One region of the Paenibacillus sp. MDMC362 genome, then DNA from elsewhere that is predicted to be linked to it. Evidence: predicted binding sites of a transcription regulator. Region 1 holds the regulator's gene; the other holds the start of a gene.
What was found. Region 1 encodes Rex, which represses fermentation and respiration genes when NADH is low (regulators of the CRP and FNR family bind a similar motif). Its sites were predicted from a motif close to TTGTGAAATATTTCACAA; they were not measured.
Positions count from the first base shown of each region.

Region 2: the regulator Rex is predicted to act here: its motif matches at 1,921-1,938, upstream of DP091_RS03620 (nitrate/nitrite transporter).

Region 1 covers NZ_QLYT01000008.1:35,861-40,518, forward strand. Annotated here, with positions in the region: gene DP091_RS02325 (hypothetical protein) at 1-389, opposite strand, end outside; gene DP091_RS02330 (cell wall elongation regulator TseB-like domain-containing protein) at 652-1,170, opposite strand; gene DP091_RS02335 (amidohydrolase) at 1,202-2,503, opposite strand; gene DP091_RS02340 (redox-sensing transcriptional repressor Rex) at 2,478-3,143, opposite strand; gene dinG (ATP-dependent DNA helicase DinG) at 3,205-4,658, opposite strand, start outside.
Region 2 covers NZ_QLYT01000008.1:288,380-293,037, reverse strand. Annotated here, with positions in the region: gene DP091_RS03635 (GAF domain-containing protein) at 1-105, shown strand, start outside; gene DP091_RS03630 (sensor histidine kinase) at 102-1,184, shown strand; gene DP091_RS03625 (response regulator transcription factor) at 1,181-1,828, shown strand; gene DP091_RS03620 (nitrate/nitrite transporter) at 1,996-3,510, shown strand; gene DP091_RS03615 (YwiC-like family protein) at 3,562-4,287, shown strand; gene DP091_RS03610 (DUF6953 family protein) at 4,368-4,604, shown strand.

The DNA.
Region 1 (4,658 bases):
CGTTCGAGCGATGATTGAATATCGGTATATTGCTTATTATCCATCGCTTCAGCTACTGACAGCATCGCCTGCTCCCACCATTGATCCAGTGCTTCCGAGGAATGGTCCTCCACCTGGATGTTCAATTCCCGATTGCCAATCACAGACTTGCCTTCCTTCTTGATATGCTGGACCAAGCCTTGCAAATTTGTATCCGGAGCCAAATCAAGATTCAAAGTAACGGTATTCTGTTTAATATCTATATGTGAATCCTTCACGCCTTCATATTGTGACACAACATTGGCCAACGGATTTTGCAAGGCCATCTGCCGATACAGAAACCATCCGCCAAAGAGAACCGATGCTGAGATCACGACAGTCAGCACGATAGGTACAATGCGTAGTTTCATGAAGTTCCTCCTTCATTTCTGCATGGAATTTTGTCTATCATGTTGCAACACAATAATACATAAAACAACGATATATAGGGATGCATGTAGTTTATATGCTCATTTTGTACAAGTAAGAGTATATCACATCTTATATACTTTTTCATGCATGTCTGTGAAAATATTTAGAACAGTTTTTCCATATTATTTCTGAATGCGCTTACAATTATAAAGAAATAAGAGAGGAACCCGCGAAATTAAAGGGCGCCTCTCTACTTGTTAATTATTGATTTGGAAGAATAATGTCATTTCCGATGGTATTACCGTCTTGAAAACGATAAAACCGATAACCGCGCTGACCGTTGTGTTCATACTGCAGCTGCCAGGCATACTCGCCCTCATACATTCCCGGCAACAGCCGCTTAATTTCTGCACCAGGCAATTCGTCATGAATCTGTTCCCGCATCTGGGCTTCGGACAACCCCGTATTCAACAAAACGGATTGGACAGCATCGGCACCCTCAACAGGTACGTTGTCATCCGTAAATTTCACCCATACCATACGATCTTGATTGTCCTGATCCTTCCCGCTTATCACCCAATAGTTATTGTCCTCGCCCCACACCGATTTATAGGTTTTTCCGGACGTAACCAATTGGCCATGCTGTTTGGCGGCAGCAATTGCCGTTCTTTCTTCGCCCCAAGTATCTTTCATCACATATGAATAATAGAGCTGCAAACCAAGCAGTAACAGCAGCACGCCGGATACACTCAGCAATATCCACTTCGTTTTTTTCTTCAAATCCGTCTTCCTCGCTCCCCTTGATTATTCCCTAGAGGGTTGTAAGACGCTCAAAGGCACGCTGCGCTTCCCGGCGGATACGTTCCTCATCGAGAGTAAGACTCGCGCCATTCTTCACTACCTGCTTGCCGTCAACCCACACATGCTCAACATCCTTGGCACTGGCGGAGTAGATAGCATGAGAAATGTAATCCGTCTTCGGAAGGAAGTGCGCCTGATCCGTGTTCAGTGCGATCATATCTGCCTTCATGCCTACCGCAAGTGTACCAATATCCATAAGGAAGGCTGATTTGGCTCCATATTCTGTTCCCATTCGAAGGGCTTCGGATGCTGGAATCGCGGTTGGATCCCCGCTCACTCCTTTATGGATCAGTGCGGCCAGCCGCATCTCTTCAAACATATCCAGATTATTATTGCTGGCAGGTCCATCGGTACCCAAAGACACGGTGACCCCGGCTTTCAGCAGTGCAGGCACGCGAGCGATGCCGCTGGCAAGCTTCAAATTGCTGCCTGGATTATGCGAAACCATGACTTGATGTTTGGCCAAAGTTTCGATTTCCTCATCGGTCAGATGGACGGCATGAGCAAGCAGCGTTGGACGGGAGAACATGCCAAGCTTCTCTAGGTGAGCAACAGGCCGAAGTCCGTAGTCATTTACGTTCTGAGCTACTTCCGCTTCTGTTTCGGACATATGCGTATGCAAAGGCAAATTCAAATCATGCGAAACTTGCACGAATTTTTCGATGAAATCCGGCGGACATGTATACGGTGCATGCGGTGAGATCATCGTCGTAATTCTACCGTCAGCCTGACCGTGCCAGTCTTTCGCGAATGCAACCGCCTCATCCAGCTTCTGCTGCTGCACCTCAGGCGGACATAATCCGATGACGCCGCGTGTCAGAACGCCGCGCATGCCTGAGTCCTGCACTACCTTTGCAACCTGATCCATATGATCATACATATCCACAAATGTCGTGGTTCCGCCTTTGATCATCTCCAGCACGGAGAGGGAGGTTCCCCAGTATACATCGTCGGCCGTGAATTTGGCTTCCATCGGCCACATTTTTTCTTGAAGCCAAACCTGTAGTGCCAGATCGTCGCCATACCCGCGAAGAAGCGACATGGCCGCATGTCCGTGCGTGTTCACCAATCCAGGCAGGAAAAACAGATGGGTTCCGTCGATGATTTCTGTCCCCTCTTGAACAGTCGGCTCTTCTTCACCCAAGTAGGTGATCCGGTCGTTCTCCACGACCATATATCCGCGTAACACGGATCTTCCTTCCTCTAATACCGCAAACGTTCCGTTTTTAACCATCCACTTCGTTGTCGTCATGTGCTGCATCCTCCTTGCCGTTATCCAAATAATAGGCCAAACTCTGCAAATCCGTAGTAAAATCAGCCGTATGAATCCGGATATGGGATGGAGCTTTCAGGATAGTCGGCGCAAAATTCAGGATAGCCTCTATGCCTGCTGCGATAAGTTGATTCGCTACATTCTGCGCCTCAAAATCCGGAACGGTGATAATCCCGATACGAATGCCGTACTCATGGACCGTCTTCTCCAGCTCCTCCATTGGCTGTACGACCAAATTGTTAATTTTCATACCAACTTTGGGAGAATACGAATCGAAAACCGCCACAATCTTCATATTGTCCTTCAGAAATGCATTGTAATTCGATAATGCATGTCCAAGATTACCGGCCCCAATCAATGCAACATTGATCTTCTGGTCCAGCTTTAGAATCTGGCGAATTTTCTCGATCAGATAAGATACGTCATATCCGATCCCTTTCCGTCCAAAATCACCGAAATACGCTAGGTCCTTACGAATTTGAGCAGGATTGAGATCCAGTTTCTGCCCCAGTTCCTGGGAGGAAACCGTGGAGACCTCCCTTTTCTGAAGCTCATTCAAATAGCGCAAGTATACAGGTAATCTGCGGACCACGGCTTCCGAAATTTTTTCCGATTTCATGCATGCTCCCCCTAATAATAGGTTAATAACTACATTTGTTTGTGCTGTTAATGGTTTTACTTTATTCAGCTTGGTTCTCTATGCCTGCCTCTTCCTGCAGCCATTCCGAAATTCGGGGAACGATCCCCTCTGTCGGCATATGCTCCATCTTCGGTCCAGGCAAGGAATATAAGAAGTACTTCCCGTAATAGGATTCAATGACCCGAGTATCGTAGACGATGACAATCCCCTTATCCTGCGCGGTCCGTACCAGTCGGCCAAATCCCTGTTTGAAGCGAATGACCGCTTGCGGAACCGAAAGCTTCATGAACGGGTTCTTCTTCTGCTGCTGCAGAAGCTCGCTCTTGGCTTCGACCAGAGGGTGATTCGGCGGCTGGAACGGCAGCCGGACGATGGCAAGGCAGGTGAGCGCCTCACCGGGTATATCTACTCCTTCCCAGAAGGAGCTGGTGCCCAGCAGAACCGAAGCGCTGCTATCCTGGAATCTCCGGATTAACTTGGTACGGCTGGTTCCGTCCATCCCTTGTCCCAGTACCGTAATATCGCTGGATCCCAGCGCCTCCTTCAAGGGCTCATGCACCTGACGCAGCATGCGGTACGAGGTGAACAGGACAAGCATGCGACCGTGCGTCGCGATGGCCGTATCAGCCAATGACTGCACAAGTGTATTCACAAAGAGTGCATCCCCGACCGAGCCCTTCACGCTCGGAAAATCGCGCGGCACAACAAGGAGAGCCTGCTCCCTGTAATTAAACGGGGACGGCAGCAGGACCGTGTTCAGGTTGCCGTTGTCTGCCGCTTCCTGAAGACCCAAGTTCTCGATCATGAACTGAAACGATTTGTCCACCGACAAGGTCGCCGATGTCAGAATCACGCTTTGTTTTTTGTCAAAAAACAATTCCTTTAAGTGGGTGCTGACGTCGACAGGCACCGCATAAAGCTGCAGCGATTTGCCGCGGAAGTTGCCGTTCGCCTCCATCCAGTATACCGTGCCCTCATCGTTCAGGGACATGAAGGTCCTCAGGTCCTCGCGGTGTGCCGCCAGGTCCTTAAATAGACCCGATAGGTCTGTTAACAGACTGTCCGCGCTGTAGTCGTCCAGATCTTCCTTCATTTCGGCAATCAACTTGTCACCCTTGCGAACGACATCGCCCAGCGTCAGATGGATTTGATGCTCCAGCTCGGCCAGCGAATTCCAATCCTTCGGCTTCTTCAGCGGCGATAAGCGAAGCGAGAATTGACCGGCATCCCCCGGAGTCGCGTCTCCGCGCTCCGGAAGCAGTCCGAACAATTGGTCGCTGAGCCGGTCCCAATTCTCTTTGACGGTGATCAGATCCGGATAAATCCGGTCGATGATGGAAGACCACTCGACAGCCTTCTCATGGGACGACGCTTGCAGCAGCTGGCGAAGAGCCGGAAGCTGACCGCTTCGGCTGTCTTTGTACATACGGGTCAACGTATGGACAACCGAAAAATATTTCATCTGCAAGCCCAGGTGCTTGCCCGCGACGTCCT
Region 2 (4,658 bases), 250 kb from region 1:
TATCGTAAGGAAAACGTGCTGGATCCAAGGTCCTTTGAGTCGTTTCAGGAAGGAATGGGAACGGAATTTGGTGCTTTTTATGCCAAGGAGGTATCACAGCCTTGATTCAGATGACGGATGAGCATTTAAGCGATTTGCTTAGAAGCATGTATCAGAATAGCATGGAGGCCATTTTTTTTATCGACGAAAAGGGCAGCGTGGTGGCTATGAATCCGGCTGCGGAGAACATCCTTGACATTGATGTGATTGAGAGGATGCAATCCGGTGCGGATGGTTCCTTCTGCCAGACCTGCAAAGGCTATACCGATGAACAGGATCTCATAACCTGCTCCACATGTTATTTGGATTATCCGGATGGAGAGTTTTCATCGTTCCAGGTCTATCTTAAGACGCGCGTCGAAGGCATCGTTCCCTATGCGGCCAGTTACCATACCATCGATGAAGCTCGCGGCATCCGGGTGATGATGCTCCTTGACCTGACGAAGCAGCAGAAAACACAGGAAATGCTGCAGCGGACGAATATGCTGAAATATGTCATCAAGGCACAGGAGGACGAGCGTAAGCGGATATCCCGCGAACTCCATGATAGCGTGGCTCAAGAGCTGCTTAGCTCACTGGTCGACCTGCGTGTCGTTAAATATATGGATGTAGGCGAGGATGTGCTCAAGAAGCTGCATCAGACCGAGGTGTCTTTAACCCGGCTTCTGGATGACATCCGGCATTTATCCGTTGAACTCAGACCTGCTTCATTGGATGATTTGGGGCTTGAGGCTGCATTCCGCTCTCATTTTAAATGGATCGGGAAGAATTACGGAGTGCTTGTTGAATTCTCTGCGGAGTTAGCGGCAGCCCGCTACGGCAGCGAGATTGAAACGGTTGTGTACCGGGTATGCCAGGAAGCGGTGCTGAATGCCATGAAATATTCAGGAACGGACGAGGTGCATGTACGATTATGCGAAGTGAATGGCCACCTTCAGCTAACCGTCAAGGACCGTGGCGTTGGGTTTAATATGGTCATTGATGAAGCCAAGGGAACCGGGCTGGGACTGTACGGGATGCGGGAACGCGCGGAGCTCGTCGGGGGTCAGTTTATTTTGCTGTCCGCTCCCGGTGAGGGTACGACGATTCAGCTCAACATTCCGCTTACGAACGGTGACGACAACCCGGAGGTGATGGTTACGTGAAAATTGTGATTGCGGATGATCATGCCGTGGTCCGCAGCGGATTTTCCATGATTCTGAATTACCAGGAAGACATGGAGGTTGTCGCGACGGCGGCAGACGGTATGGAGGCATACACCATGGTGGCGAAGCATCGGCCGAATGTGCTGTTGATGGATTTAAGCATGCCCCCCGGCGAAAGCGGGCTGATTGCGACCGGCAAGATCAGCAGCGACTTTCCGGAAACGAAAATTCTGATTCTAACCATGTACGATGATGACGATTACCTGTTTCATGTTTTAAAAAACGGGGCTTCAGGCTATGTGCTCAAAAATGCGCCGGATGATGAATTAATCTCCGCCATCCGCATGGTGCATAAGGGAGGGACCTATATTCATCCCCAGATGGCGACTTCCCTGGTTCGGGAGTTTATTAAGAAAGATAGTGAGAGCGCGGAGCAGGATCCGTTTAACAGCCTGTCCAAAAGGGAGATTGAGATCCTGCCTCTGATCGCCAAGGGTTATGGCAATAAGGAGATTGCGGAAAAACTGTTCGTATCGGTCAAGACGGTAGAGGCGCACAAGGCCAAAATTATGGAAAAGCTGAATTTGAAAAGCCGTCCGGAGTTAGTGGAATATGCGCTCAAGAAAAAATTGCTGGATTTTTAGTCCTTACATATGCAATAGGGCGCAATTAAGGGTCATGGCTTTAAGGAATAGGGAAGTTCCCCGGAGAGATTCAGGGAACTTCCCTATTAGCATTGTGAATAGGTGCACGTACAATAGGAGCTGGGGATCAATATGTCATTCATTACGCTTTGGAAAAGGTGATGGAAATGATCAAAAAGGTGCAGCTTCCGCTGCAAACAATGAATCTGGTGCTTGGCTTTATGGTATGGGTCATCATCTCCGCACTCTTGCCGTTTATTCGCGAGGATATCTCCATTGCGGCCGACCGCCTCGCTATTCTGACGGCTATTCCGGTGGTGCTGGGTTCGGTCCTCCGGATTCCGCTCGGCTATTACGCCAATGTGGTGGGAGCGCGAATTGTTTTTATCGCCAGCTTTATCCTGCTGCTGTTTCCGGTCTATTTTATCAGCTCGGCTACATCCTTTACGCATTTGGTCATCGGCGGCTTGTTCCTGGGGATCGGGGGGGCCGTGTTCTCGGTCGGCGTGACTTCACTGCCTAAATATTATGCGAAAGAGAAGCTCGGACTTGTAAATGGGATATACGGGATGGGCAACATCGGCACCGCCATTACCACGTTTGCTGCACCGGTCATCGCGACTCAGATCGGATGGTCCAAAACCGTCCAGCTGTATTTGGTTCTGCTGCTAATCTTTGCCGTGCTAAATGTAATCTTAGGCGACCGTAAAGAAATCAAAGTGAAAACACCGATCATGGAACAGATCAAGGGTGTATATAAAAACGAAAAATTGTGGTTCTTCTCTCTTTTTTATTTTATTACGTTCGGTTCGTTTGTAGCCTTTACGGTGTACTTGCCGAACTTTCTGGTTACCCATTTCGAGCTAGCGAAGGTGGATGCCGGGATGCGGACGGCAGGGTTCATCTTGGTAGCAACTATATTACGTCCTGTAGGCGGCTGGCTTGCAGATAAGTTTAAACCGCTGTTCTTATTAATGGGCGTATTCATAGGGCTCACGGCTGCGGCCATCCTGTTGGCATTCTCTCCGTCCATTGGCTTGTATACGGCCGGCTGCTTAACCATTGCCGTGGGTGCCGGGCTTGGAAACGGGGTTATTTTTAAACTCGTGCCCCTTTATTTCAACAAGCAGGCCGGCATTGTGAACGGTATCGTGTCCATGATGGGCGGTCTTGGCGGATTCTTCCCGCCGCTGATGCTTTCCTTCATCCATTCGGCTACGGGGCAGTATTCCATTGGATTCATGGCTTTATCGCAGGTTGCGCTGGCCAGTTTCGTTATTGTCGTATGGATGTACTATCAGGACAAACTCTCCGTACAATCCGAGGTGTTTAACTCCACCGGCCAGGGGATATTGGTTACGGATCGGAGCGGAAAGATCAATGCCGTCAATCCGGCATTCACGAAGTTAACGGGATATTCGGAGGAGGAAGTACTCGGCAAGAATCCGAGCGTATTAAAATCCGGAAGACAAACACCGGCGTTTTATCAGGCGATGTGGTCTGAAATCATGGAACACGGAAGCTGGCAGGGGGAGATTTGGAACCGCAGGAAGAACGGGGAAGAGTACTTGGAGCTGCTAACGATTAACGCGGTAAGGGACGAATCGGGCGACATCGTTCAGTATGTGGGCACCTTCAGCGATATTACTTATCATCCGCCTGGCCGTTGTTCGAATGGCTGAAGATATGAATCGTAACGGGGATGAGTCTATGGATTGGAGAGGGAGAGACACATGAAAAAGACGAGGTTTGTCATACCTCGGGAGCATGGTGGCTGGGCCATGGTCAGCGTACCCTATATCCTAGGAATGGCGGCAGCCAAGCCGGTCTTTCTGCACCTTCCGCTATTTATGGCGTGGTTAGGTTTGTACATGGCATCCTATCCGTTTCTGCAATCCTTAAAGAAAACATCCCAACGTAAAGCATGGATATCCTGGGGAAGCGTTTATGCCCTTATCGCTATTGCGTTTCTCATTCCGGTGCTTGTCTTCAAACCGATGATGCTCTGGTTTGCGCCTGTGCAACTCATCCTGATCATGGTGAATGTTTGGCATGTCCTTCAGAAATCGGAGCGTGCGCTGTTAAATGATATTTGCGCGATTCTGCTGTTCTGTACCGGAGGCGCAGCTGCTTATATGCTGGGAGGCGGTGGTTTCGATTCGATCCTTGCCGCCGTTATCGGGTATAATTTCCTTTATTTTATGAGCACCGTCTTCTTTGTCAAGTCGGTCTTCCGTGAACGAAAAAACAGACGCTGGACCGTATACGCAAAATTGTATCATGCTGTGATGTTGTTTCTGCCGATCATCTTCGGGAATCCATGGATGTGTCTGCTATTCCTATTTCCGTTCATTAAGACGTTATTATATTCCGGAAAAGTAATGAAGCCGATGAAGGTCGGAATCATCGAGATTGTAGGCTCCGTTCAGTTTTTATTGCTGTCCATCATTTTGATGTAGTCTGCCGTTTTCATAAAAAACGATTCTATCGTCCAGTCTGTTATAATAAGTGAAGGTATACAGAAGGGAACGATGTTAATATGACATATACAGCGCAGCAGGTGGCCGAATGGATGGTGGAGGAGATCCGGTTTACGGGTAATTTGTATCAGACGGAGGCCATCCGCTATGTACGCGAGAACTTCGGAGAAGAATTTGTTTTCGTGAACGAAAACGGAAACGCCTCGCTGTCCAAGGACGTGAAGAAGGCATTCCGCAAACTGCATGGCGGACGGATTGCTTGGGATCGCGACGGATTCATGTGGGCGTGGACGTAGTCTTGGTGAAAAAAATAATAAGGACAGAGAGACCGCTTAAGGGTCATCCTGCCT